One region of the Nostoc sp. ChiQUE02 genome, then DNA from elsewhere that is predicted to be linked to it. Evidence: riboswitches for the same ligand, from Rfam matches in the RefSeq annotation. Region 1 holds a riboswitch; each other region holds the start of a gene.
The links. A riboswitch is a leader RNA that binds a small molecule or an ion and turns the genes downstream of it on or off. The one in region 1 is predicted to bind cobalamin.
Positions count from the first base shown of each region.

Region 2: linked by a shared signal. The riboswitch ahead of RM347_RS24050 (energy-coupling factor ABC transporter permease) and the one ahead of RM347_RS22045 (DUF1636 domain-containing protein) in region 1 are both predicted to bind cobalamin.
Region 3: linked by a shared signal. The riboswitch ahead of RM347_RS28845 (hypothetical protein) and the one ahead of RM347_RS22045 (DUF1636 domain-containing protein) in region 1 are both predicted to bind cobalamin.
Region 4: linked by a shared signal. The riboswitch ahead of cobG (precorrin-3B synthase) and the one ahead of RM347_RS22045 (DUF1636 domain-containing protein) in region 1 are both predicted to bind cobalamin.

Region 1 covers NZ_JAVRBN020000022.1:109,150-116,637, reverse strand. The annotation lists gene RM347_RS22080 (ABC transporter permease subunit) at 1-728, opposite strand, end outside; gene RM347_RS22075 (2-dehydropantoate 2-reductase) at 908-1,885, opposite strand; gene RM347_RS22070 (inositol monophosphatase family protein) at 1,927-2,796, opposite strand; gene RM347_RS22065 (hypothetical protein) at 3,400-3,597, shown strand; gene RM347_RS22060 (PEP-CTERM sorting domain-containing protein) at 3,594-4,199, opposite strand; gene RM347_RS22055 (hypothetical protein) at 4,318-4,512, opposite strand; gene RM347_RS22050 (cobalt-precorrin-6A reductase) at 4,513-5,253, opposite strand; gene RM347_RS22045 (DUF1636 domain-containing protein) at 5,256-5,672, opposite strand; cobalamin riboswitch at 5,695-5,869, opposite strand; gene cobA (uroporphyrinogen-III C-methyltransferase) at 5,994-6,773, opposite strand; gene RM347_RS22035 (sirohydrochlorin chelatase) at 6,770-7,488, opposite strand, start outside.
Region 2 covers NZ_JAVRBN020000027.1:14,394-21,881, forward strand. The annotation lists gene RM347_RS24030 (hydantoinase/oxoprolinase family protein) at 1-1,676, opposite strand, end outside; gene RM347_RS24035 (energy-coupling factor ABC transporter ATP-binding protein) at 1,696-2,529, opposite strand; gene cbiQ (cobalt ECF transporter T component CbiQ) at 2,504-3,337, opposite strand; gene RM347_RS24045 (energy-coupling factor ABC transporter substrate-binding protein) at 3,334-3,636, opposite strand; gene RM347_RS24050 (energy-coupling factor ABC transporter permease) at 3,623-4,402, opposite strand; cobalamin riboswitch at 4,429-4,568, opposite strand; gene RM347_RS24055 (ATP-binding protein) at 4,667-7,488, opposite strand, start outside.
Region 3 covers NZ_JAVRBN020000042.1:7,333-14,820, forward strand. The annotation lists gene RM347_RS28820 (alpha/beta fold hydrolase) at 1-749, shown strand, start outside; gene RM347_RS28825 (class I SAM-dependent methyltransferase) at 986-1,840, opposite strand; gene RM347_RS28830 (hypothetical protein) at 1,859-2,299, opposite strand; partial or broken gene RM347_RS28835 (GTP-binding protein) at 2,283-2,492, opposite strand; gene RM347_RS28840 (methyltransferase domain-containing protein) at 2,623-3,624, opposite strand; gene RM347_RS28845 (hypothetical protein) at 3,647-3,901, opposite strand; cobalamin riboswitch at 4,275-4,417, opposite strand; partial or broken gene RM347_RS28850 (ISAs1 family transposase) at 4,549-4,891, shown strand; gene RM347_RS28855 (GNAT family N-acetyltransferase) at 5,132-5,533, shown strand; gene RM347_RS28860 (AIPR family protein) at 5,717-6,982, opposite strand; gene RM347_RS28865 (hypothetical protein) at 7,437-7,488, shown strand, end outside.
Region 4 covers NZ_JAVRBN020000026.1:33,881-41,368, forward strand. The annotation lists gene RM347_RS23695 (Rieske (2Fe-2S) protein) at 1-1,159, opposite strand, end outside; gene RM347_RS23700 (KTSC domain-containing protein) at 1,430-1,858, shown strand; gene RM347_RS23705 (hybrid sensor histidine kinase/response regulator) at 1,848-4,292, opposite strand; gene RM347_RS23710 (molybdenum cofactor biosynthesis protein MoaE) at 4,981-5,466, shown strand; adenosylcobalamin-variant (AdoCbl-variant) riboswitch at 5,715-5,798, shown strand; gene cobG (precorrin-3B synthase) at 5,802-7,409, shown strand; gene RM347_RS23720 (precorrin-8X methylmutase) at 7,458-7,488, shown strand, end outside.

The sequences.
Region 1 (7,488 bases):
TGAAGGACTTTGTTAAACGGTTCTACTAAGGAAGAACCTTTAGGAAAAGCGATCGCTGATCCACTTGCCTCCTCTGAGGGAATAATATTAAATTCTAAATCTGGGTTAGCTTGGGCGAATCCCTTAGCAACAGTATCCTCAACAATTGCTGCATCAATTCGCCCAGATTTAATTTCCTGAACTACTTCCGGCACTTTGTTGAGTTGCTTTAGCTGAATACCCGCAACTTTTTGAGCAATTTTCTGGGCATTTTGTTCCTGTATCGTTCCTAGTTGTACCCCAACCTTTTTTCCTGATAAGTCTTGGGGCTGCTTCAGGTTGCTACCTTTAGGAGCGACAATGGTATCTTTGGCTTCGTAATAAATAATTGAAAAGTCAATATTTTTCTGACGTTCTGGAGTCGGAGTCATCCCAGCCATTACAAAGTCAGCCCGATTTGCTTGGAGTGCAGGGATTAATCCATTAAAATCGGATTCCATTATCTGAAGCTTAAACCCTAGTTTTTCAGCAAGGGTCTTGGCAATATCTATATCAAAGCCAACTATTTGGCGATCGCCTCCTTTCGTATCATAAAACTCATAAGGAGGATAATCTGGGGAAGTAATCATCGTCAGCGTGTCTTTCCCTAAAGGTGAAGCAGCCTTTAGAGAATTACTATGTCCTATAATGATGCTGATTATTAGTGTTACAACTAGTATCGTTGATAGCCATACTTTCTGTTTCTTCATGAACTTGATAATTATATAATTTCAATTCTGCACTTTAAATGTGTAACCTCGTGGGGAATTGAGGGTGAAATTTAAACGCATAGGCGCTTCGCCTTCCCGCAGGGTAGGGGCGCGGAGGGAAGCGCAGAGGTACGCAGAGAATTTGTTATGAATTGATGAAATGTTGTAATTAGCGAGTGTCAAATTCTTATTTTGGTCGCCTCCAGCAACTTAACGCTGGCATAAATAGCATCAATATAAGGTGTGGGAATTTGAGTAAGTTTTCCTAATTCTGCCACTGCACCAACAATAGCGTCTATCTCCGTAGCGCGTCCGGCTTCAATATCTTGTAGCATAGAGGTTTTATGGGCACCAACATTTTCTGCCCCATTAATTCGCTGTTCTAAACTAATGCCAAACTTAATACCCAAATTTTCTGCGATCGCTTGAGTTTCAATCATCATTTGTCGCGCTAGTTCACGGGTGAGGGGATAGCGACAAATATCCTCTAGAGTAGCACCAGTGAGGGCACTAATGGGATTAAATGCCACATTACCCCACAATTTGATCCAAATTTCCGTGCGAATCTGATTGCGGATTGGTGCTTTGAATCCTGCCTGTTTGAGAGTTTGTGCCAATAATTGGATGCGTTCTGTTTTAGTGCCGTCGATTTCACCGAGAGTAAAGCGATCGCCTTCAATATGCTTAATCACACCTGGTTCAATTATCTCTGTTGCTGGGTAAACAACACAACCGATGGCGCGGTCAGCACCGATACTAGCTTCAATAATCCCATCTGGGTCAACAGATTGAATCCGCGTACCTTCATACTCACCGCCATGCTGACGAAAGTACCACCAAGGAACGCCATTTTGGGCTGTCACCACCATTGTGTGAGGATTGTAGAGTGCAGGGAGAAAAGGTGCGATCGCAGGCACACTGTGAGCCTTAACAGTTAAAATTACTACATCTTGTAGCCCCGCTGACTGGATATCGCTAGTTGCCAACGGAGTAGCAATTTGGCTAGAACCGTCTGCCATGAGCAACTTCAGCCCCTTTTTTTGAATTGCCTCCAAATGAGAACCACGAGCAATTAGCGTCACTGCTTCACCTGCTAGTGCCAGTTTTGCCCCTAAATATCCACCGATCGCACCCGCGCCAACAATACAGATTTTCATTTTTAGGGATAGTTAGCAAATAATTAACTAGTTATTTATCCTCAAACAGGCAGGCTTTCTATCGCTTTCAGCAGGTCTTGATGAACAGATTTTGAGGCCGCTACTATCAATCCAGGCAGGCTATAGTTTTGACAAGTATGCAGTGGTGGTAAAGTCGAACCGTCCAGAGTAGTTACAATCCAGCCAGCCTCTTTCGCAATAAAAGCGAGTCCAGCGCTGTCTATAAATTTACCTGATTTAATCACTGCTCCACTCAAGTCGCCGCTGAGAATACCATTGAGATTGGGAATTTGAATATCACTAGAGTAATCAGTCGCTATATCGATTACTTTATATCGATCTTTTAGTAAATGTGCGATCGAATTCATTCCCCATCCCAACAAAATAACAGGTTTAGGGGATGTTATATGTAACGGGGCACAGGCTTCTAAGTTCATCTCCAGCGTCCCTTTAAAAGCACCTTCGCCTCGAAGGGCGTAAAAATAAATGTTTTGGGCAGGGGAAATGGCGAGTACTGCTTCAAAGTCATCCGAATTTAGAATACTGAGAATAATTTGGTAATTAGAATGTCCATCCATGTAAAACTTCGTGCCATCGATCGGGTCGAGTGTGACTAAGTAATCACCTTCTAAACCGAGTTCGGTAGCGCGAAAATACTTAGTATTGTGAGAACTTGCATACTCTTCCCCAAAAAAGCGAATCTCTGGGAAAGTGCCCAGTAATACTACTTCTACTAAATTTTGAATCGCCACATCCGCATCAGTAAGTGCAGCACTAAAAAAGTTGTTTCCTTGTTCTTTGGCAGGAAGTGCAGCAATTTTTGGTTGAAGAAAATTGGCATAGGCTGCTGCTACTTTGAGATGGGGGAGTAAAGTCTCCAAAATTAGTCGAGTAGTTGGGGTTGTGGACATTGCAGCAAGCTCCTTTCAGAAATAATCTACCGTTGGCAGGGCGATAGAATTCTATCTATACAAAAGTACGGTATCATTTGGATGCAATGATAGCACCGTTGCTATATTACTTTAATCTGTTTGTCTCAAAGAGCCTATAGGGACATCGAAATTTTTATCAGAGAGTACGCACCTCATTTCCTTTCTAAAAAAAGTTTGATGGCACGAAAAAGATGATTGCAGTAGTTAAAATAGTAGGGACATAGTAGAAAATTTTCGATCTCAATTCCTAAAAAATAATATAGGAATCCAACTAGAGTCTTGCTAAATATAGGAATAACCAAAACCTGATCTAGTAAGCTTTCAGTCAGCTTGGCGTTTAAAAAATAAAATGGGATTCCTATCAAGTGAGGTCAACCAAAGGCTTTTTTGGAGGTTATAGCCATGATGGGAATATATTTGCTTTTCGTTTCCTGCTTTATTGGGTTAATTGGTTTAGCGCTTTTGGCGGAATATTTTCTGTATGAAGAAGAGCAAGAGTTGTGAGGGTGAGCACAGCTAGATAAATCAATCTGAAATCAGGCTGTCTCTAACTTTGCATGACATTTTTGCAGGATGATTGTGATGAAATTGTGGGATGGGTGTATTGTCCATCCCCTTATTTTTTGGGATATTTACATACATGTTTTTCACATAAAAACTTTATTAGTTAGTTCTCCAAGTTCTGTAGAAAGTTCTCAGAAAACTATTATCATACCTTCTGATACTGAAGGATTTTGGGTAGAACAATTGGTGCGATCGCACATTATTCAATGCTTTTAGGAAACTTTTTCGAGCTTCTTATGAGTAAATTTGGATAGCTTGTTACGCTTTAGTGCTGAAAGTGCGCCGAGACCAGCGAGGACGGGTAAGCTGAGAAGAGAGGTAGGTTCAGGGACGGTGATGATGGTTGCAGAGAAACTAATAGGTAATTCACTATCTTCCAATCCCAAATTTTCAAAACCTGGTATGATTGGCGGCGCAGAAAAAACCTCTAAATAACCTGGTGTTGGCAAAAAACTCGCGAAAAATGGACTAGAATAGTTTCCTCCCGAAGTTGAATACCCAAAACCGTCACCCGTTAACTGCACAGTATTCAGACTAATTAAATTGTCAACATTAAAAGGTTCGTTTCCCGGTATTGGAGTCCCAGTGGCTTGCAGACCAGTAATTGTTTCACCATTTCGTGTACCAGTAATTTCAGAAATCAGGTAAAAACCCAAATCGTTAGGGGTGTCATTAGTGGTGAAAGTACCGTTCGCCGCGATTCCAGTACCAGAATAATTCCAGTTCCAACTTAAAGCAGAGGCAGCTTGCATTGTCCCGAAAACTAATCCAGATGTGATGGCAAAGGCTGTGGCAGATAGTAGAGCTAGATTTTTCATGGAGGTCGTTAGTGCGATCGCGGATCTTGTAGAGGCTTCCCGTGTATTATACGGAAATTGGGAAAGGTAGTATTATTTGGGCAAGAATAATTCAAGAAGCATAAATTCAATCTGTTCACTACCAAGATGGAAGTGTTACAGCAAATGCCTCTGTTGATGCGGTACTCGATTTTTTCCGGCGTTGCATGGTTGCGGGATGATTTAGCAACTTCCAAAATTCTCCCCCTGCTTCCCCTGCTTGCCTTAATTCATCCCACTGTCCTGCAACGCCTTTTTTCCTAGTCTGATCGGCGGCTTCAGCCTTCTTGCACAACTAGTGCAACTTATCAAATAGCCATGCTAAAGCACCATCAACATCGGTAACCTGTTCCCCTGGCGGTATGGCTGGACGATTTAGCATTACAACCTTTATGCCCAGTTCTCGCGCTGCAATAATCTTCGGCTTTGTGGCATCGCCACCGCTATTTTTACTTACTATGGTATCAATTTTGTTACGAATCAGGATTTGTCTTTCATTATTGAGGGTAAAGGGCCCGCGATCGCACAATACCATCCCCAGCGGCACTAAAGCATCATCAGTAGGAGGATCAATCATCCGCATCAGAAACCAAATTTTCTCTAGGTGAGCAAAGGCGGCGAGTTCTTGCCTACCAACTGTCAAAAATACCCGCTGTGCCTGGTTTTGTAGGGCTGTTACAGCGGCTTCAACATTATCAACTTCAATCCAGCGATCGCCACTTACTTTTTCCCAAGGCGGGCGAATTAACATCAGACGGGGTACTCCGACTTCGGTTGCCGCATTTGCCGCATTGAAGGATATCTGAGTAGCAAAAGGATGGGTTGCATCAATTAATAAGTCGATTTGCATTAATCGCAGATAGCTAGCCAATCCAGCCACACCACCGAAGCCTCCAACCCGTAAATCGCCCAACGGTACTGACGGTTCACGGGTGCGACCAGCTAGAGACGTGATTGCTTCTAACCCTTGGATAGTCGCAACCTTGGCAGCTAGTTCTGCTGCATCTCCCGTACCACCTAGAATCAAAACGCGCATCATTAAGGTAAAGGGGGAATTTTTGCCAAAATGCCCTTTTTCAGAGCTTCTGGACGCTCTGACCAAGGCAGTAAACCATCTGTTTTGGCATAGTATTGACTAGCACATTGCAGCACAGCAGAAGCACTACCATCAACGGCTAAGTCACCAAATAAATATGTTAACTTGCCTTTGGCAGCAAAGGCGACTACACAAGAACGATTACAAGCACTCATGCATTCAACTTCCTGAATCGGAAATTTATCTCGTAACTCCCAATCTTCTGCCAGCTGCTGAAGTTGGTGTAGAAGTTTTTCACCACCACTTTCACCTAAGCGTTTTCCATTTTGCCAAATACTGGCACAGGTTTTGCAAACAAATAAAGTATGTTCAGCAACATCCAAGGGACTAGTTGGGGAAATATTTACAGTAGTAGTCATCTGTACCTCGCAGATATGTGGAAATGATAAATCTATTTCGGCGGGCATCCTGACTCACTCAATTTGGGATTTTCGATTATTTAGTTCCTTAATCTCAAATTGGTTCACAGTTGCGGGACAGCGCCGGATTTGCACCGAACTTTCCCCGTTACCTCTGGTAGCTGACTCCCACCAGAACCGAATAACCTTATCGATCATACACTAGGGTCATCTGAGAATACGAAATGTCCTGCGATCGCAAGGCATTGGTTCCTCTGAAAAAGCCTACCCTGTACGCACATCTCGGCACTAGATCCGAAACAACAAGCTTTGCGCTAATCATCAAACTGGACGACAACCAGACAAAATACTGTGCATATTCACTACTTGTCCAATGACTGCGATCGCAGGCGCACCAAATCCAGTTTGCTCTACCTGTTCTACAATTGTCTCTAAAGTACCAATCAATTCTTCTTGTTCTGGGCGCGTACCCCAGCGCACTAAAGCAATGGGCGTTTCTACATCCAACCCAGCTGCACTTAACTGTTCCACAATATAAGGGAGATTGTGAATTCCCATATAAATTACAATGGTTTCGGAACCGTGCGCGATCGCATTCCAATCCACTTTCGGTCTATACTTACCCGCCGCCTCATGACCAGTCACAAATGTTACTGAAGAACTATATAGCCGATGAGTCAATGGAATACCTGCATAAGCTGCTGCTGCAATCCCCGATGTAATACCTGGCACAACTTCCGTTGATATTCCAGCGTTGACTAATTCTTCCATCTCTTCGCCACCACGACCAAAAATAAACGGATCGCCACCCTTTAGCCGCACCACAATTGCATGATCCTGCGCTTTCTCAATCAGTAATTGAGTTGTTTCTTCCTGGAACAGCGAATGTTTTCCCCTCCGCTTACCAGCGTTAATTTGCTCGGCTTGGGGATTAATCATTGCCAGAATTGGCGGACTCACTAAGGCATCATAGATAACTACATCTGCACATTCCAACAAACCTTTCGCCTTCAGGGTAATTAGTCCTGGATCTCCTGGCCCCGCACCTACTAAATAAACCTTTCCCAAATACTTGTTCTCCTGTTTTTCTGTGCGGTTCATCTATCTGTTAAATCCCAAATTAGCTCGGCTAATTCTGCACTTGCTCCCAGTGGCTGTGCCAATTGGAAATTCACCGCAGAAAATTGTAATTTTAGCTCCTCTATTGAGGTGGCGATCGCATCAGTTATTCCACCTGTGAATAAAAAGTATGGCAAAATTGCAATTTCCCGATAACCAGCAGCTACCAACTCTTTCACCCGTGATTCTAAACTAGGAGGTACAGACCAATACGCAACCACTGCTCCCAAACTTCTTGCTATTGCTTGGACTGGTTTTTCCGAATCGGGGCGACGGCTACCATGAGTTAACAAAATCCATGCTTGTGCTTCTATAGTAGCGATTTGCTTTGCCAGTAATTTTTCCAAATCTGGGTGAGAACCTAAGTATGGTTGCAGGTCAATGATGATATCTTGACCAAGAGCCTGTTGTGCTAGTGCTACTTCGGCGGGAATATCTGTCATTACATGCACTCCCGGCAGCAGAAATAGCGGTACAATTTTGAGGTGATTTTCGTTTTGAGATAATTTGCGATCGCTTTGCCCGCCGCAGGCATCGCCAAAAGCGCTCTTAGCAAATTGTTGAATCTGCTCGTGTAAAGGCTGAGGACTCATTTCCAAAGCAGCTATGCCAACAAGATACTCGCTATTGTCGTGATTTTCTGGCAATTTTTTACATACCAGCTTTGCTAGTTGCTGCATAGCAACTTCTGGGCGCG
Region 2 (7,488 bases), on a different contig from region 1:
AAGTTGGCTTTCCGGATTATTTCAACTTGACTATGCGCTTCATCTATTTCACTTCTAGCTTGAGTTTCTAAAGTCTCCATTAACTGCTGTAATTTAGGGATTAATGTTTGAGTTAAAGGTTGTTCAACTCCCCCTTCTCTAATCGCCCTAATATCAGCTAATCCCATTCCATAAGCAGACAGAACGCCAGCATAAGGATGTAAAAAGATTTGTTTCATTCCTAAGGTATCGGCAATTAAACACGCAACTTGCCCACCTGCACCACCAAAACAACAAAGCACATATTGGGTAACATCATAACCGCGTTGCAGACTGATTTTTTTAATTGCGTTCGCCATATTTTCCACTGCGATCGCAATAAATCCAGCGGCTACTTGTTCGGGAGTACAATGATTTAATGTAGCGGGTTGAATGTCTTGGGCTAATTGTGTAAATTTCTGAATAACAGTATCTTTATCTAAAGGTAAATTGCCATCAATGCCAAAAACTGAGGGAAAATATTGTGGGTGAATTTTGCCTAACATCACATTGGCATCAGTAACCGCTAATGGCCCGCCACGTCGATAACAAGCAGGCCCAGGATTTGATCCAGCAGATGCTGGGCCGACACGATAACTAGAACCATCAAAAAATAGAACTGAACCACCACCAGCAGCAATGGTATTAATTGCTAATACAGGAACTCGCATCCGTGCGCCAGCAATTTCCGAATCTAGTTGTCGTTCATACTCTCCTTTAAAATGGGCAACATCTGTACTTGTCCCTCCCATATCAAAGGTAATAACTAACTCGAAACCTGCTCTTTTGCTAGTTTGAACTGCGCCAACAATACCGCCAGCCGGACCACTTAAAATACTATCTTTTCCTTGAAATTGTTCGGCTGCAACTAAACCGCCATCAGATTTCATGAACATTAATTTGACTCCGGGTAACTGACTCGCTACTTGGTTGACGTAGCGACGGAGAATAGGAGTTAAATAAGCATCGACTACTGTTGTATCTCCTCGACTAACCAACTTCATTAACGGACTAACTTGATGGGATACGGATATTTGAGTAAAGCCGATTCCTTGGGCAATCTTGGCTATTTGTTGTTCGTGATTCGGATAGCGATCGCTGTGCATAAAAACAATAGCGCAACTCCGAATTCCTGTATGGTAAACTGCTTGTAAGTCACTTTCGACTTGTTCAATATTTATGGGTATTAATTCATTTCCGTGGGCATCATAGCGTTCGTCTATCTCAATCACTTGCTCATAAAGCATGGTTGGTAAAATGATATGACGAGCAAAGATGTTAGGACGGTTTTGGTAGCCGATTCGCAGCGCATCTTTAAATCCTTTCGTGATGAGAAGAACGACGCGATCGCCTTTCCTTTCTAACAGCGCATTTGTTGCTACTGTTGTCCCCATTTTTACCACTTCTATCTCTTCATTAGGAATGGGTTCGTTGCTAGAAATACCTATGATATCCCGAATACCTTGGATGGCTGCATCTTGATATTGTTCGGGATTTTCTGAAAGTAGTTTATAGACTATAATCCATTGTTGATTAGGCAGAGGAACAATTAAAAAACGTTCAGGATGTTTTGAGAGTCCATCTATAATTGATTGATTATTAGTAACAGCGACAATATCTGTGAATGTACCACCACGATCAGCAAAAACCTTCAACATTACTCTGTTTCCTGTATAATCATGAAAAATTACGAAATAGCTCTAATATCCGTTGTCGCACTCGTTCTATAACTACTTCTTCCTCAGCAGATAGCCCATCAAATAACATCTCATATATTAATGGTACGCCCAACTCTAACTCTTCTAAAAGTGGACGCTGATTAAATACATCTTGTGGTTTACCTTCTAGCATCAGCCGCCCTTTATCCATGACAAAAACCCAATCTGCCCAGCGGTAAACTAAATCTAAATCATGGGTTGCCATTACTAAAGTAGTTCCATCCCGATGAATCTTTTTCAAAGTTGCTATCAAGTTACGAGTATGTTTTATATCTAAATAGGCAGTTGGCTCATCCAACACCAACAGTTCCGGTTGCAACACCATCACATCAGCTATAGAAACTCGCTTTTTCTGCCCTAAACTCAGGTGATGTACTGGTCTTTCTGCTAAATCAGTTAGCCCAAATTCAACTAATGCTTGCTCTACTCGGTCTTTAATTTCAGGTTCTGGCAAACCCAAATTACACAAACCGTAAGATATATCTTCTTCAACAGTAGAAGCTACTAATTGTTGTTCTGGATCTTGAAATACTAGTCCAATCTTCTGCCGTAAGTTACTAAGATAATTCCGGTTATAGATTAACGGCTCACCACGCCAACGGACAATACCGGTATTAGGTTTATATAAGCCATTAGCTAATAAGAATAGTGTAGTTTTACCACAACCATTTTGACCAATTAACGCACATTTTTTACCAAATGGAATCTTCAATGTTACACCATTCAAAGCTGATTCCTGTGAGCCTGGATAGGTGTAACTTACCTGCTCAAATTCTAGTAAATATTCCTGCATTTTGCCAAAATTCTAATCCTATTAATCCTAGACACCCGCAAATTGCTTCGATGATATATCGCGCTTGGGGATGATAGCGGCGGGGATGCCAAACTCGAAATTCACTCACAAAACCCCGTGCTTGCAATCCGAGAGAAAACTGACTATATCGTTGTAAGGTTCGCTGTAATAGTTGCCCGATTAGTAGCGCTAAACTCTTCATCCCACTAGCAAGAGTGCGGTAGCCACCACGAGAATTTTGTGCTGTCCACAATTCATCGGCTGTGTTCAGCAGGATGAAAATAAACCGATACATTAGTAATAATAAATCGGTTAAAAGCACTGGAAATCGCAAGGAACGCAGAGTTTGTAATATTTCCGTGAAAGGAACAGTTAGCATGAGAAAATATAGGCAAGAGACAGAGGCTAATGCTCTGGTTAAAATTCTAAATGCTTGAATACTGCCTCCATGACTGATATAAATATAGAAGTGTCCGAGAGTTAGTCCATACCACGAATCTAATTGTACGCTTGGCAAATCAGCGTAGGCGTAGCCCGTCGTAGACATCGCAACTCCATTCACCATCAGTGCTGGTAAACTTGTCAAACAAAAAACTATGGTGAACATTAACAAGCGGAAATAAACACCAGCCGGTATTCTTGCATAAATAACTGTCCAAATGCCCATCCAAAGCGCTATTAAAATTTGCACTAGCGGATGGGCAGCAATGGAAATAGCAAGAGTAGTAAATGCAAAAATTAGTTTATGTTCTGGTGGCAATCTTCGCAGTCGATTAGTATAAGCTAAAGTGTCTATTTGCAGGCTCATTCTTCACGTTTCTGTTGTTGGGAACGTCCTTTATACAACCCAATTGCATAACCAACTACTCCAGCACCTAAAGCTGCTTGGGAAGCAAATAATAAGCTTTCTATTTCCCCACTAGCTGGTTCAAAAAATGATTTAAACCAGGGTTTATATCCAGGTTGTATTTCAGTAATTGCTTTTTCGGCTTTGTCATCGGAACCAGCAAATTCTCCACCACACACAAATATTAACGGTGCAACCGCTAAAGCTATAACTGCTACTACCAACAACCAGTTACTCAACCCTTTTTTAGATTGACTCATTGCTTTGACGCCCCTGCTTGATTAATTTCAACAATTCCAATTCTTGAGGATTATAAGATTGCAGCCAGTTCCACACCAACACAGTTAGCAATCCTTCACTAATTGCTAAGGGAACTTGAGTAATGGCAAAAATTCCGGCGAATTTAGTAAACGAAGCGATAAACCCGCCAACAGGTGCAGGAAAAGCCAGGGCGAGTTGAATAGAAGTGATAATATAGGTGAGTAAATCTGCGATCGCAGCTGCTAAAAATATGGCGATTTTTTGTTTACCACCCAACTTTATTGTGAGATTATATATCCAGTAAGCCATAAATGGTCCAGCGATCGCCATCGAAAAAGCATTTGCCCCCAGCGTCGTCAAGCCGCCATGCGCCAGCAACAAAGCTTGAAACAACAATACTAAGCTACCCAAAACCGACATAGTCAGAGGGCCAAACAGCACCGCACCTAACCCTGTTCCCGTAGGATGAGAACAACTACCTGTAACGGAAGGGATTTTTAACGCTGACAGCACGAAAGTGAAAGCACCAGCCAAACCCAGCAGTAGTTTCAGTTCCGGGTTAGCTTGGGTAATGCGAGTCAGACTACGCAATCCGAGTAGAAAAAATGGTAATGCCACAATCCACCAAAAAATTGCCCACTGCACGGGTAAAAAACCTTCCATAATGTGCATGGCGTAGGCAGGTTTGGGTAAACCAACTACTAGATAAAAACTGATAACTCCCATCAGGGTTAGACTGACTAACGCCTGTTTTTTTCTTTTCATAATCTGTACCTCGCAGATTTATGTAAACGAATTGATTCTAACCGGCGGGCATCCTGACTCACCTAATTTTGGTTCACAGTTGCGGGACAGCGCCGGATTTACACCGGACTTTCCCCCTTGCGTCCGATGGCTGCTTCCCATCAGAACCGATTGGAGTAACTATATCACCATTACCAAGTTTGAGCAGCGACTTTTTACCCTTTCGAGCAAAGTTAATCATTCTACTTTAGTTAAATTTTTAACTACGTAGGATGATGTCGACAATTAGATAGCTTGCTGATTTAGCGGAATTACAATTACAAATTCTGTCCCCTGCCCAGGAGCAGAAATACATTCTAATTTTCCCTGATGTTTTTGGGTGATAATCTGGTAACTAATAGATAAACCCAACCCAGTACCTTTACCAATTGGTTTAGTCGTAAAAAATGGTTCAAATAAGTGTTTTTGTATAACTTCTGGAATACCCAAACCATTGTCGCCAATCCGAATAACTACTTGCTTTTGGTTAGTTAGTTGGGTGTGAATGCGAATTTGTCCTCTGTCATTAGTAGTTTGTCCTTTGTCGGTTGCAAATGACGAATGACTAATGACTAATGACTCTTCTAAAGCATCGATCGCATTTGCTAGAAGATTCATAAATACTTGATTCAGTTGTCCAGCGTAACATTCTACTAATGGTAGATCGCCGTACTCTTTAATCACCTCAATTGTTTGATTGTTAGATTTAGGTTTGAGGCGATGTTCTAGAATCATCAACGTATTATCTATACCCTCATGGATATTCACAGCTTTCATTTCTGCTTCATCTAACCGGGAAAAGTTTCGCAGAGATAGGACAATTTCTGTGATTCGTTCGGCACCAACTGTCATCGAAGTGAGCAAGTTTGGCAAGTCTGCAATCAGGAAATTTAAGTCGATCGCTTCTGTTTCTTTTTGAATTTCCGTTACTGGATGAGGATAGTTTTGCTGATATAGTTGCAGCAGTCTCAGTAAATCTTGGATATATTGATTGGCATGGGTGATGTTGCCATAAATAAAGTTTACTGGGTTGTTGATTTCGTGCGCTACACCTGCTACCAACTGCCCCAAACTGGACATTTTTTCACTCTGCACTAATTGAGATGCTAGCTGCTTTGCTTCTTGGCGCAATTGTGCTTCTGAGTATCGCAATATCTGCTCTGCTTGTTTGCGCTGCGTAATGTCGTGGAGAATGACGACATATTCCTGAAAATCCTGATGGGGTCGGTCTGAAATGGAAACTTCCAGAGTTCTGTTTTTCCCATTACCGATGAGGTTTTGTTCACTACGCTTTGTCCACTGGTCTGGATAGTAGACTAATGCGGGTAGCCATTTGTTGAGGTAATTTCCCCGCAACTCAGATGGGTTGACACCAAAGAACGATTCAGTCGCTGGGTTAGCTTGCCGGATAATGCCTTGATCGTCTACGACTAAAATACCATCCTGGGCGACAGTAAACAGGTGTTCGGCAGCTTCACGGGCTTCTGCGATCGCCACCACTTGAGGTAAACTTGTCCAACAAGCGATCGCAACTCCCACAAATGCCACGCTCATCAGCAACACCACAAATATATTTTCACCGCCCGCAGTTGCCACTTTATTAAGTTTGACACCAAATAACCAGCCAACTCCCACGGCGCTGCACAGTAAAAAAATCAGGATGCTCACCTGAAGAATTACTGAGTCTTTGATGATTACCACAGAGGGTTTGCGATATCGCCGCATCCACCAACTGGGATGGAACGGAGGGAAATTCACACGGCGAATCACCGCATCTATTCCCATGACACCAATAGGAAATAATAACCCAATGAGCAAGTTGAGCCAACCCCAGGCTAGTCCACCCACCAACAGCACCACAACTTCTAACAGCAGAATGCCCAGAGATATCCGAGGGAACAAAACTTCTTGGCGATCGCGCCGGAGCCAAAGCCCTAGATGCAGTAACATAAAGGAGACAAACCAGCCGATGTTACCAACGGCTACGATTCGCGCTACATCTCCCCAAATCAGATAGATTAAGCACAACACTAGTGTCAATGTCAATGCTGGAACAAACACACCCCGACGTGAGACAACGGCAAATACTGGTGAGATGTGTTTATCTAAGGCCAACTGATACAAAATTCGCGGACAATTAGAAACGACTGTTGCCGAACCTAAAAGACTTGCAGCTACTAGCAAGAAAGAAACACTTACACCAGCGAATCTTCCCCAAAAAGGTAGGGAAGCCGCTACAAGATTCAGGAAAGCATTGTCTTTAAGGTTTGGATCTGTTGCTAACCGCATCACTACCCAAGATCCCCCCAAAAAGATCGGTGGCATCATCCAAGCTGCAACGTCGAGAAAACGTAGTGTTTGACTAGGGCGGCGGCTATCGGCGACAAAGGAAGAAGCCGTTTCACAGCTGTAGGTTGCATAAGTGACGAAAAAGAACCACTTTGCCCAATCCACGAAGTTAAAAGGTGACCAATTGCTAGGAAAAAACCCAGGACTAACGGGAGAAAAGGCTAACCAGCAGAGACCTTGCACACAAAAGATGATTAGCAGTCCAAAGGCTGGAATTATAAAGAACAAATGTAAAATACTCAGGGCACGAGTACCACTAAACGCCACTATAAACGGCAACAGTGTAAAGCTAATCTCCAGAAATATATCTGGACAAGCAATACCCAGCGCCTCCAAATTCACTTTGATTAAATCTTTGAGTACGATTGTATTAACTGCTAAGTAGGAAACCCAATTGAGCAGGTATCCAATTGCTGCATAGTTAGCAAGTCCTGGGTAGTGTTGCAGTAGCTTGCTAGCATAGTTAGGTGTTCCTCCTGCCACATTCATAAAATGCATACCCAAGCGTTTTACCTGATAGTTGAGCAGCATTCCGAAAATCACTGCGGGTATCCAGACAAAAATAGCTTGGGAACCAAGAGCAGCATGAATTGCTGGAACCAATGCTGTCCAAGAAATATGAGCTGTCAAACCAAAGCCCCAACTTTCAACAGCACTCAGGCTTCTAGTCAAGCGAGGGTAAGAAGATTGGCCCAAAGTGGCATGAGCAGGATGGGACA
Region 3 (7,488 bases), on a different contig from region 1:
GACCTGGTGCAGATCATACTTCCTTCAAACCAACTTTCTCGGCTTTAAGCCGAAATCTACAACTAGTTTATTTTGACCATCGCGGTCAAGGAAGGTCTGCCCGTGGGTCTAAAGAAACCTATACTTTAGACAATAATGTTGAAGATATGGAAGCATTGCGCCAACACCTTGGTCTGGAGAAAATTGTTGTGATTGGCAGTTCTTACGGTGGTATGGTGGCTCTAACTTATGCAGTTCGCTATCCTCACAATGTCTTTCATCTGATTGTGATTGCCACAGCAGCCCATAGTCGCTTTTTAGAAAGAGCTAAGGAAATCTTAGCATCAAAAGGAACTGAGGAACAGAAAGCAAGCGTTCAGCGACTTTGGGATGGGAACTTTGAAAATGAGGAACAGCTAAGACAGTATTTTCAAGTCTTGGGGCCAATGTATTCGCTAAGATATGATCCCATTAAGTCAAGCATTGCTTGGCAGAGGAATATTCTCTCAGTTGATGCGATTAATGTTGCTTTTGGCGGTTTCCTCCGCACCTATAATATTCTTGACCAGTTACATAAAATTACTGCACCCACTCTAGTTATTGCTGGCCGGTATGACTGGATTTGCGCTCCAGAGTTTTCTGAAGAAATTGCTCAGGCAATTCCTAATGCCGATTTGAGAATTTTTGAGAATAGCAGTCATTTGATCCGCGCAGATGAGCCAGAAGCGCTTTTAGATGCAATAGCCGGGTTTTTGGTTTACAAACGTTAGCTAAATTTGTAATACCATTTACTACTTTAATTTTAGTTGCCAAGCGATGTCTTCTGGTACGTCGGCAGTCTTGTATACGCAAAGAGCGATCGCCTACGGCGATAATAATCTTCGAGACCATCGCTCTGTTTGTCAACGTACTCCTCCTCAATAAGTGATCCAAGCCTTGTAACCAATTATTAATATATTGGTGGCGATAAAAGCTTGTTAGCAATCTTGGATGTTTATTTCTGGGGTCATTTTGATAACTGCCAGAGTTGGATGGAATAACATAAATGGCTTTCAAAAATTGCGCGTGCTGCTAACCCCTCGACAACCAATTTTTCCAGCCAGCGCTTAAATGCCCAACGACCGAGTATATGTAATGGAGGAACAGCGATCGCCACAACATCAGCAATATATTTAACCGTTGTCAGCCCAAAAGTACGAAAGTTATCAACACACAAGTCAATCGTTGGCACAATATGGGTTGAAATGTCTTCAGTTTTGATTAACTTGAATCCAGCCTGCACTAAAGTCGCTTGGAGTTCAGTGGCAATATGACAATTAGAAAAAATACCTTCTCTGTATTCCGCATTAGAACGCATCATATCGGCAACCAGCAGGTAGCCACCATTACTCAATAAACAAGCCGCACCCTGAGCCAAATCGTCAACAGCAATATATTGACTGCTTTCACTCAACAGAACTAAATCGTAGGAGTTTGATGAGTGAAAATCTTCAAATCTCGTTAAGTAAAAAGGTACTTGACCGTTGGTATTTTGAATAAATCTCTCTTGCTGAAGTACATCGGGTGCTAATCCCTCAACACTAAAACCGCGATCACACAAATATGCCGCATTACCACCAATGCCACAGCCTACGTCAAGCACAGTTTTTGTACCCTCTGGGATAAAACTGAAAAGTTTGGCTGCATAGCTTTCTTGCGCCACACGCAGGCGAGTTAGAGTTAATTCTTCACCATAAGTAAGTAGTGGCTCCCAATACCCATAATGGAGATAGTTGGAATTTGTGAGTCCCATGTAATAATCTATCGCCGCATTTTGGTAGCGAGTAGGTTTCGGAATCTTGCTTAATTGTGGTTTGAGCATTGAGGAATAAAGTAAGTATTAGGGCATTAAGCTTGGTTGAAATTCTGACCATCGCTTGCAAACTTGTTCGTAGCAATCGGGTGGAGTAATTTTTAGTTGGTGTAAAAAATTAACCTCTATCTGAGGTTCTGCCTTTAGCACCAGAAGAATATCTTGATGGGGATTGTATGTTGCGACTGCTGGGAAAATGGATGAGATTATAGATGAGTTAAGTGATTGTGATCGCAAGTAAAACCCAATCAGATCCCAGGGGAGAAATTGGAGAGTAAAGGGAACTGTATCAAGACTTGTATTTGTAGGGTGAGTAACTTTAGTATCCACATCACAAATAACAATTCCCCGCCCAAATGACTGAAATCCCTTCCATCCTGTGTAACCGATTACCAGCAGATTATTATGAATAAAGTTGTTTTGCCAGTAGCCAAAATTTCCTTGCCAAACACTATTGGATGGTCGCATTGACTTCCTCCCCCAACACCAATGATTCAATGCGAACCTGCTCAAGCTCTCGTCCAATCAATACTAATCGCGTTTGACGGGGTTCCTGGGGTTGCCAAAGATGGTCATAAAAGTAGTTAAATCGATTACCAACCCCCTGTAATACCGGACGGATAGCTTTGTTTGGAACTGGTACAAATCCCTTAATTCGATAATTCATAATTCATAATTACGTTTTGTGACGGGGATTTAGCTAGGCTTCAATTGTGTTCTGCCTCTAGAACTAGGGGATTTAACCCCCCAAACTTATTTAAAATCCAAATATTCATAAATAGCTGCGATCGCTACCTAATCAAGCTTGAGGGATTTTGGTTGGCAAAGTTTCTGTCCATCAATTCTGTGCGTGAGTTTGCCCGCACAGCGCGGAACATTCCAAATCGACACAACCTTGCACCAAACGCCAAACGCATTAGTAAAAGCGTCGGTACTTCGCGCACAGACTTGACAAAACCAGACAGTCCAAAACGCACCAATCCCTCTGGTCGAGCCACTCCTTGCCAAATCGAATCGAACCAAGAAGGAAGGGTTTCTTGAGTCCAGTCTGCCGTAATTACCTCCCCATCAACTAATTCTGTCCCCGCCAAAAGCTCAGAAAAGCCTTCAATACTGGAAAAAGCTGGATGAGACCACTGCTCGAGCAGTTGCCGCATTACTGATTTCTCCCAAAAATTTAGCGGCTTTTGGCGGTCATCTCTCTGATTCCAGTCAGCTACAACCAACACTCCACCAGGCTTTAGCACCCGCATTAATTCTCTGGCAAAAACGGTTTTATCTGGCATGTGGGGGCCTGCTTCGATTGACCAGACCACATCAAAACTGGCATCTGGAAACGACAATGCCATTGCATCATCAACCGCAAACTGGGCGTTTAGCCCAAGGGGTGTTAACTCCTGGGCGCGTTTCACCTGAATAGGACTGATGGTAATCCCTGTAACAGCAAACCCATAATCCCGCGCTAAAATCCGACTGCTACCCCCAATCCCACAGCCAACATCTAAGACAGTAGCACCAGGGGGTAATTTTTCTATTCCACCCCATTTAACCATTTCATGTACAAAGTCAGATTTAGCAGCCAAAAAATCCTTTCGTCGTGGCGGCGAACCGTAGTGACCAAGGTGAATGTGTTCTCCCCAATAAAACTCTAGGATGCCGTCAAGTGTCCATTGATCGTAGGAATTGGCAACTGTGGATGAGGATTGATACTTGCGGGCAGTTAGGAAATAAGCCGCAATTCCAATTACTAATAGCATCAGAAAAACAATTACAGAATATAATAAACTTGGCATTTTTTTGAACTATCCTGTACATCTATTTGAGTCGATCTAACGGTTTATTTATTGCTGCTCGTCCCGAATCAGACAAGCTATGTCGTAACCGCCCGACGGATGCAATTGCAATATAAATCATCCGATACATCGATATTGCAATGTTTTGAACATCTTGAGTAATTTTCGCTTGCAGTAGACTGGGCTTGTATTTGCCTTGAGGGATACCCGTTTGTTTGACAAAGGGGTGAATAGCAGTAGGAATCTTCCCAGTTCGGTGAAGATAGAATTTCGACATGATAATTAACTGAAGTATTCATTTAGTAACTTAGCAATTTCTATACGTGATTGGGAAAGTATTTGTTCAGTGGTCAAACAGGAATATGTACGTCATACACGCCATTTTCTACCTGTTTTAAACAACTTCCACCTGTTAGTTAATACAGCTTCTTTTTGTCGCAATGACTATTTACAAACGATACTCTCGTCTGGAGTAGATTATAGCGATCGCTGGATCTCAAGACACAATTTGTACCGAAAATTAACCGCTTACCCTCTCATAGAAAGTCGTAATCTGTAGCGTCTTGATATGTGGGACTATGAGAACGTAAAGCTGATTAGTTGTATAAACCTTCATAAAAATACTTATCTGTGCCTCGCAGATGTACAAAATTTACAAGTCAACTTCGGCGGGCATTCTGACTCACAAGGCAAGCCTTGTTTACAGCTGCGGGACAGCGCCGGATTTACACCGGACTTTCCCCGTTTCCTCTAGTGGCTGTTCCCCACTAGAACCGAGATTCATCTGGATAATAACACAACTGCGATTTGCTTGCATAAAAATCAATGGGCGGTCTATATTTGCATTCGCTATTAATCGGGACAAGTCTCATTCTTTACTAAGCGTTTATTTTCTACTCAGCGTTGCAGAGTCGTTTGTTTAGCAGTGTTGGGATGGTAGAGTCCATCCGCTTATCGGATAGTAAAACAACAGCCGAAACTCGTTATTTCATTAGTAGCCTTATCAAGAATGCTGAAGAATTTTCTAATGCTGTTCGTAGCCATTGGGGTATAGAAAACTCATTACATTGGGTGTTGGATGTTGCATTAAAAGAAGATGACTGCCGGATTAGGAAAGACAATGCTCCACAGAATTTCGCAGTATTACGGCAAATTGCAGTCAATCTTTTAGGTTGCATAGAAGCGAGTCAAACGAGGAATCAAAAATAAACAGTTTCTCGCCGCGATGGATAATAACTCTTTATTAAGTGTTTTAGCGTTAGCTTAAAACAGTATATCAAAACTTGAATTGAATGTTTTGATGAAAGGTTTATTTATTCTCTCGGTAAATACGCTTTTGTTTACTCCATAATTGAATATTTTTAGTATTAATGAATAGCCGTTCAGTTGAAGATAAGCTAATTCACAGATTGCGAAAGTATTTGATTTACTTTGTTTATCATTTACTTAACTTCTACAATTATTTATGTCATTTTGAAATCTTTCTTAGTTTTTATTAGTAAATAAGATGCGTTCGCCCTGGGATGGAAGCGGATCTAAAGAATATTTGCAGTGGCTCAGACAGCGAATGGCAGAAATCCCGAACAGTTGTGTACACGTTTGGAAACAAGAGCAAATCATTGGGCAAATTGAGATGATGCGTTGTCAACACAATTCAAGCGTTGGCTACGTCAATTTGTTTTACCTGACTCCAGAGTATCGAGGTCAGGGTTTTGGTCAGCAGTTAGATCAATACGCAGCCCATTTTTTCAAGCGTCTGGGTTGTCAGTCAGCTCGCTTGAACGTCAGTCTTACGAATCGAGTGGCAATGAGATTTTATCTCAATCACGGATGGGTTGATTTAGGGCAACGGGAAGATGATCCTGAAGTTCACTATCTTGAAAAGAAATATGGAGCTAACGTACAGTAGCGAATGGCACGCTTGAAAAGGGAAAATCGTTGAGACAGCAGGGGTGCAAAGGAAGAAGCATACGGACAGAAAACTTGAGGCATACGGAAAGAAGCAAGAGAAATTCTCCTCTGCCCCTCTGCAATTCTTATGCCGCCTACCGTTCAGCTTAACAAGCGTGACATTCCTCCATTTGGTAAAAAACTATTTAGAGACAGTAGTCGCGTTGAGTTCGCCCCTTTTCCCTTTTGCTCTCTTGTTTGTACCTTGTGTCGCCTTCGGTTTTTCTGCTTGCTTACTAGAATTAACCATTTTCATCAAGTGCTGATTTAGATAACTCTGCGCCGAGATATAAAGGCTTTCCCAAATCTCTTGATTGCGGCTGATTTTTGTACCAACTGTATTTCCTGCTGTTTTCTCCGACACCAAATATTTGCGGAAGTAGTTATTCCACAAGTGTTGCAGGAAATCTTCAGCGAATTCGTTAAACGGCAGAATCCATTTATAGTCCTTGTCCAAAAATACCCGATAAGACGCAATTATTGGTAATGCCAGGTCAGTTGGCGCACCAAACCCAAAAGAGTACTTACTGTCCGGCAACAACGTCGTTTTACGTATATCAATTGAAGCTAAATCGTTGGCACCCTTTCTTCTGGGGTTGCTGATATGTTCTTGGATTATTTCGTACAGTCTTTGCTCTATCCACAAAGCATGAGTCAAGAGAGGCAGTAAAGCGGTTAATCTTTCCCTTTCTGCATCTGTGATGTTACTTGGAAGACTCATCCCTGCTGGGTGCTTGGTTCGTTTATTGCCGTCGGGGTTGTATTTATTCCTGTCGAGGCAGTAAAGGAGCTTGAGCAAGTGGGTGACATTACACTGGGCATTTCTGGGAGCGCCGCTTTGGTTTTGGTAATAAGCGATGCGGAATTTTCTATCTTCTTTCTGTTCTAACTGGGCTAGATACTGCTTGATGAATTTGTAATCACCCCTAGCGTTGACTTTGGAGCGAGAATCTACTGGCGTTGTAGTATTACTTGCTAGGGCTATATCTTTGGCTGATTCTTCAGTCAGTCCGATGTGAATCGTAACTTTTACCCTGGCTTCGGTTAGGTCATATTTGTAATTTTTCGCTTGCTCAAAAGCTAAAACTGTATGCCCCCCGTTAATAATACCATCGCTACCCCCCTCGTTAGCTTCTAAGACTTCTAGCTCCAGTTCAGTTTTGTTCTTGACAGGTTTAGTTTTATTGGCTGACAGAACGATTCCACTGTGGCGAGAGAAGAATTTTCCAGGTTCGGTCGTCAGCGAGTCGAAGATTTGTCTGTAGGTCGCGCTTTTACGGTTCGGTTCCCGGATGTTCGGTTCTAGCGGCAGGTCTATAGGGAAGCTGTCTACATGGGCGGTGGCGATGATGCAATTGGGGTTGGCTTGAAAATAGTTATCTATCTTAATGTTCCAAGTCTTGGGCATACTTTATTTATTGATGGAAGTAAATTCTATGTTAGCGCTGCTGTAAGGGGAGACCGCAAAAAAAAGATACCAGCCGTGTTTCGAGTTTATTCGTTGTGTAGCGTGGATCTTGGTTGTGACGGCTGGTATCTTTTTTCAAGGCTTGTGCCTAACCTTAATTATTCTCAAATTCTGCCACCAACGCTTCTCTTAGCAAAACGGTTGCCCCCAAAGCTGCCAGTTCAATTTGCTGAGAAAGATATTTTTACAAGTGTACCAATCAACTAATTGATTGCTTTCTAAATACAGAACCTCTGTCACGCTTAAATTGTAGCCCTGCTACCTAACCTTAATTCGTCTCGCACTTATACTAATATCAAATTACTTACTTTATTATATTATGTACTGTCCACTGGGTTTAGATTGTCGTCAAATGACAGGGGTTGATTATCAATGTTCCAATATTTCTATTTGTATGCACAACTCTCCTAAACCCTCAATGGTGAAAATTATATTTTATGCGCTTC
Region 4 (7,488 bases), on a different contig from region 1:
CTTCAGTACAACCAGCTTCTAGAGCAGTTAAAAGAGAGTTGGCAATTTTCTCTGGGTCTTCCCCTAACAAAATCGGCACCAATTCCTCCTGACCTGACCAAGTTCCATGTCGAGGTTGTCCTGTTGCCAAAGCCTTATGTAACTGCTCAAAGGCAGACTCCAGAATTGCCACCAAATCCACAGGATAGCGCCAAGAATTGGACTCTTCCATGCGGGAAGCAGTTGCTAAACCAGAAACTAGACTCGCCAAAACTGACTCCGCCCCTTGCCAACCAACGGCATCCAGGGCTTCCAGTGCCTTGTTTATGAAGTCGAGTGTATGACCAGTGTCAAGGTAACGGTGATCTGTGGCAGATGTAAACAACATATCTGCAATTTGTTCAGAATTAGCTCCCGCCCGAATTGTAGATATCAGACATCTCTCTGCTGCTTCACTATCCCGCACTTCAATAAACTGGCAAAACCAGCTTTTGAGGGTTTTCAGGTCAACGGTGGAATTAGGTAATGGATGAACTACGAAGTGAGGCGGTGCTCCAGCGCTATCACTAGCGACTGCGGAAAGTCCTTGGAAAAGGGCGCGGGGTTTGTCTTCTGCATCCAGATAAGGGAGCAAATTCATCATGCAGGTATGGATGGTTAAGCCTGCACTCCAGCCTGCTTTGTTGTAACGAGTGCCAAATTCTAGTCCCATCTGAAATGGTTCGGTAATATCTGCCCCCATATCTAGTAATGCGATCGTTGATTTGGCAATAACTAACGAAATACTCTGTTCTAAGCCATCCTGAAGACGTTGGCTGTGATGGGCATGAAGGTCAACTGGAGGATCTAGATTTACCCAAACTTCCCCATCGCGGATTTCTACGCCAAAGGAGGGAACATCATCTGCCCAAGAGTCAAATGTGCCGCCACTAGCGAGGTCGAAGCGGGCATAGTGCCAAGGGCAAGTCACAATGCCATCTTTGCAAGTGCTTCCGTGGAGCGGAAAGCCCATGTGAGGACAACGGTTATCAATTGCATAGACTTTATTATCTGAGTAAAACAGAGCAATGGTGTGTTTTTCGCTGCGAACCAACAAACTACCTGCTGCCTGAACATCTGCAAATTTAGCAACACGGGTATATTTGTCTCTATCAGTTGGGGGTGCAAATTTTTGAGTCATTTCAGTTTTCCACAAAAGTGATGTCAAAACTCCTACTATCACTCTGGCGAACTTTTAACGGTTTGAGCAGCGATGCAATTCTAATTTTTGTGAACTGTACAGTGCGTAAGGCCGATGAATAAGTTAGGTACACGGCTCAACTCGATTGCAAACCAGTGAAAAAACCTTGACAGCCAAATGCTTTAATAGTATATTTGTACTATTAAAGCACGTAAGTGTTGCATAAAACTTTAACACTCCCGACTACGCTAACAGGAGAGCACAAAATAAATGAAGCTATCTAAGGTAGACTTGAGCAGTTTAGTAGCGATCGCTCACTCTGACGGATATTTGCAGTTGTTGCTCGACCGAGGCGACGAACTAGAATTTTTGGAAATTCCAGCGCCAGTACAAGCTTATGAAGGATTGCAAGAACTTAACGAGGCAATTGCCGAAACGAATATATTGCCCTTTGAAGAAGAACCAATTGTCATGCTACCAGTTGTCTCATCGATGGCTATGGCTGTAGGCTACGATCGCAACGAACGCATTTTGCAAGTTGAGTTTCAAAGTGGATCTGTTTATCAGTACTTAGGTGTAGACGAGGATACTTGGGAAGATTTACATTCCTCTGACTCAATTGGCAACTTTTTCAATCAAGAGATTAAAGGTAGATATGACTGCGATCGTCTAGATAGCGCAGATTATATTAATGACTAATAACTGCATTTAGGGTTTTCAATAATTCTTGCGTTGTGTAGGGTTTAGGTAAAAAAGCTGTATATTCAGCCGTTTTATCGATTGGTACTTGCTCACTTGTTACCAATCCACTAACAGCAATAATCGGCAATAGCGGATTTATGCCTTGCAATGTGCGAATGGTAGTTGCTCCATCCATCTTGGACATCATCATATCAATAATTACGGCACTAATTTTCTCTTGATGCTGGGTGTAAATTGCTAATGCTTCCATGCCGTCACTAGCAGTAACTGCTGTGTAATTATAGTTTTCTAGAGATGTTTTAGTAATTTCCTGAATGGCAGCTTCATCATCTACAACCAAAATGCATTCTCCAGATCCAATTGGTATTTCTATATCTTCTAACGCCTGGATTGGAACTTGCTGAACTGCTGGCAAGAACACCTGAAATTTTGTACCCTTACCGACACAACTTGATACGGTGATAAAACCACCATGTTCTTTAATAATTGCCATTACTGTTGATAGCCCAAGCCCCGTACCTTTACCCAACTCTTTTGTTGTAAAAAATGGTTCAAATATTCTATCTAATATTTTTTTGCTAATTCCAAATCCTGTATCAGCAACTGTCAAGACAATGTAAGTACCAACAGTAGCTCCTATATGCATACTTGCATAAGTTTCATCAATCCAAATATTCTCGGCAGATATTGTTAAAGTTCCACCTGTAAGCATGGCATCCCGCGCATTGAGACACAAATTAATCAGTACCTGATGTAGTTGGGTACTATCAGCAAAAATAGGTAACAATTTCTCCTGAATTTCAGTGTACACTGCAATTGATTTGGGAAATGTTTGTGAGATAATTTGCCGCATTTCTAAAATCAGGTGTTTGAGTTGAAGCACGCTGTGTTGACGCGTAGCAGCTTGTCCTAGAACATCGCCTTCAATTCCCCTAGCAAATGACAGCACTTGCTTGACCAAATCAGCACCACGTTTAGCATTGTTTTCTATTATTGAGAGCATCTGGTTAATCTGTTGATCGCAGGTTTTAGCTTTGAGCAGATGCACTGACATCAAAATAGGTGACAACACATTATTTAAATCGTGAGCCATACCACTAGCAAGAGTGCCTATACTTTCCATGCGTTGAGCATGTAAAAATTGCTTTCCCAGTTGTTTTTTCTGGGTAATATTAGTATCAACGGCAAGAATTGATTTGGCTTGAGAATGCTCATCCACGATCAGCCTCCAGCAACTTTCAACGATTAGTTTCTTGCCAGATTTGCTGGTTTTGTGTAATTCACCTTGCCAAAAGCCATTCTTTAAGACAGTCTGATAAATTTCTGAGTCTTGCGCCAAAGGTTCAGTAGATAAAAGTTCATCGGACTGTTTACCCATAGCTTCTTCTGACTTCCAGCCGTAAAGTTTTTCAGCATTTTTGTTCCATAATAAAATTTTGTTGGACAAATCTTGCACGACGATCGCATCACTGACAATATCCAGCAATGCTGCTTGTTCGCGGGTTTTTTGTTCTACTTGCTTGCGTTCGGTAATATCCTCGGCTATGTATGCGAATTGCGGACGCCTACCGGAACTTACCGCAATTGTTGAGACTGTGACTGATAACCATATTTCACCTTGGGGAGTATCGTAAGAATATTCAAATTTGACGGGTGATTGAGTGCGCTCTGCTTGACGGTAGTGATGTATCCACTGGGACACACGCTTATCTGTTGCACCCATATCTCGCGCTAGCCGATTTTGCATTGCTTGTGGCGTGAGTCCAAAGGATTTCGCTGTGGCGGGGTTATCCGAAATATGTAGGATGTCATTATCTACCAACTCGGCAATTCCCATCATCATCGGCGAACTGTTAAAAAAGCTGCTTAAAGTAGATTCGCTTTGATGTAATGCTTCTTGTGCCTGCTTGTACTCCTGTTTTATGCTTGCCAGTTCAACTAAGTTCCGCCGGATTTCTAGTTGTCTAACTACCACGCGGCTAAGAGATTGCAGTGCTTCCACCTGTTGGGGACTAATTTGGTGTGGTACGCGATCAATTATACACAGAGTTCCGATCGCTTCTCCTGTCGGTGCTAACAAAGGGACGCCAGCATAAAATCTCACACTGAATTCATCTGAGATAACTAGGGGATTTGTAGTAAATCGTTCATCACTCAAGGTGTCGGGAATAATCAGAACTTCGCCACTTTCTATACAAATTGAGCCAAACTCGTTATTTCGTGGCATTTCCTGTAAATCCAACCCTACCTTAGCTTTGAACCACTGACGGTTAGCGTCAATTAGATTAATCAAGGCGATTGGTGTGTTACAAATCTGTGCGGCCAAGAACGCTAGCTCGTCGAATGCTTGTTCTGGTGGAGTGTCGAGAATCTGGTACTGACGCAGAGCCTCAAGCCTAGCTGATTCATTGTTACACACGAAAGATTTCATAAATTGTTCCTAACTATTGCTAGTTCTTGAAAGGGGCAATAAGCAGGGAAAAAGAGGAATTGGGGCGGGGGGCAAGGGGGTGAGTTTTCCCCTTTTCCCCACTGCTTTTGCTCCCTGCTTCTTCTCTTTTTTGCTTGCTCCCTGTTCCATTGCCTCTTGTTCAATCCCAGGCAGTTGCTTGCGCGGGGGTTCCTTCTGCCTCCTGAATGCACTTGATAGCTGAATAAAGTCACTATCAGATTATTTAAATAAGTGAACAAGCAGATAACTTGATCGCTTTAATTATAATAATATGCCTTAAAGCGGATAACAGTAAATTTCCGTTATTTTAAGTAAATTTTATAATATTTGCGTCATTATAATTTTTTGCTAACAGATAAAATTACTTTTACAAACTAGGTTGACCTCAAAATTTGTAGTTAAAATAAAGAAAGTGGCAAGACGCAGAAGGCAAGAGATAAGAAGGTTTTAGCTTACTTTATCTTTCTTTACATAGTTTAGTTTTATCGTGCCAACCTACTTATAATAAGAGAATTTTAACCCTTGATTGCTTTGCTGATGGGCAACAAAATTGTTAAACTTTAAAAACCCTTTTTTGCTCAAAAGCATTAACAAGAGCTACTAAATATAGACTAGCAACGCTTTCTTCAGAGACAATAGAAAAAGCCCACATAATATCAATGCATTTATGACGACTACACTTGCCTCTGCTGTTAAACCAAGAGCCGAAGATAGTTTTGCCATTACCTTTGCACCATTGTCTCTTGAAGAAATCTACACCAAGTCTGACGATCCAGCCAACGGTGCTGTGGTTGTGATGAGTGGTATGGTTCGCAATCAAACCGATGGTAAACCTGTGATTGCTTTAGAGTATCAAGCTTACGAACCGATGGCGTTGCGGATATTTTATCAAATTGCTGCTGATATTCGTTTATCTACGTCTGATGTGAATCGAGTAGCGATTTATCATCGCGTTGGACGTTTGCGAGTTGGGGAAATCAGCGTTTTAGTAGCAGTGGGTTGTCCTCATCGGAGTGAGGCGTTTGAAGCTTGCCAATATGCTATTGATACTCTCAAACACAATGCCCCCATTTGGAAGAAAGAACATTGGGAAGATGGTTCTAGCCGCTGGGTGAGTATTGGTGCTTGTGAAACATCAGGAGAAAGTTGTTAAGATTCCAGAGAAAATCGCCTTTGCTCGTGTTTTGTCTAGGGAACAAGCTGAGTTTTCAGCTACCCTAGACTAACAAAAAGTTTGTCTTCAGGGAGTAGGAATTTCCATGCGATCGCACTGGCGCATGAGCCACTTAACACGGCAGTGGATAAGCTCAGGTAAAATTTATGGCTATATTAATGTAAGATAATTATCTGGATGATGTCTGGTTGATATCTATAACCTAAACAAAGTCTGAATTACTAAAGCTGAGAGTTGGGAAACTCCGGTGAAATTCCGGGACTGTGCCGCAGCTGTGATGGGATCGCCCAAGTCAGAATGCCAACTCTCAGGATGTGCTCAAGACACACTCACCGTCTACTCCCTGCGTTGCACGGGGAAGGAGTTTAAGTTTGCTTTCTGGATTTGCCACTTGTCCTGGCTTGTTTTATGCTACTCCCGCCGCAGATGGTATATTATCTCGCATTAGAATACCAGGTGGAATTATTAGTAGTCAGCAGTGCCGTGCGATCGCAGATATAGCAGAACAGCACGGTGGCGGCTATATAGATGTGACTAATCGAGCTAACCTGCAAGTCCGTGAAATCCGCACAGGGATAAATGCTGAGGTTCTGAAGTACCTCCAGGAAATGGGATTAGGTTCTCATAATACTGTTGTAGACCAAATCCGCAATATTATGACCAGTCCAACCGCTGGTATCGACCCCCAGGAATTAATCGATACTCGCCCTTTTGTCCAAGGTTGGGATGATTGTATTGCAGCACATCCGGCGCTTTCGGGACTGTCGGCAAAATTTAGCGTTTGCTTTGATGGTGGTGGGATAATTCGGGTGTGCGATCGCTTGAATGATATCGCCTTTGCTGCTGTTTTAGTTGACGGTAATGTTTATTTTCGCCTCTATCTCAGTGTCGGCGAGAAGGGTCAACCGCCTAGCGACATGGGTATTTTTTTACTACCAGAGGAATGTTTGCCCGTCTTGGCAGCTTTGGCGGATGTCTATCTAGTTCATAGTCATACTACGAATAAGCGTAAGCTACGCCTGAGAGAGTTGCTAAATACTTTGGGTTGCGAAAATTATCTCCAGGAAGTTCAGCAGCGTCTACCTTTTTCTCTTTTGTACAGTGAAACAAGAAAAGACCTAACCCCCCAACTCCCTTCCCTAATAGGGAAGGGGGAGAAATTCTCTACTCTTTTGCAAGGAGAGGGAAAGTATCAGCATATTGGCATCCATCTCCAACGTCAGCAAGGCTTATTTTACATTGGTGTTGTCTTGCCCCTTGGGCGATTGGAGAGTAGACAGATGCGGGGTTTAGCAGATTTAGCAGCAAAATACGGTAGTGGAACTCTCAGGCTAACCCCTTGGCAAAATTTGCTTCTTACAGATATTCCTCAGCAATGGGTTGGCGATGTCCAAAGTGAAATTGCTTTCTTAGGATTAGATTCCTCAGCAACCAACATCAAGAGTGGATTAGTTGCCTGTTCTGGCAAAAGGGGTTGCGCCTCTTCTGCCACAGACACCAAAAGTCATGCATTGACATTAGCGGAGTATCTTGAAACTCGCGTTACTCTGGATTGCCCAGTTAATATCCACTTCAGCGGCTGCGAAAAATCTTGTGCCCAGCATAGCAAGAGTGATATTACTCTTCTCGGCGTCAGCATTGAGGCTGACAATGGAACTGTAGAGGGTTATCACGTTTATGTTGGTGATAGCAAGCAGAAATTCGGACGTGAACTATATCAATATGTAACTTTTGCCGAACTACCTGCATTAATAGAGCGGATGCTATATGTATATAAAATTCAACGCCTAAATTCTGACGAGTCCTTTGGGGAATTTGCTAATCGATATGCACTGACTCAATTACAGCACTTATTTAACATTACTCCTAAATCATTCGTGAACTACAACATTCCCAACTTTTTAGAGAAGTTAGGAATCTAAGCCTTTTGATTTTTATACGTCAATCCAAAATTTAAAATCTCAAATTGAATGCCCGACTACATCCGAGAAGCCAACGAAA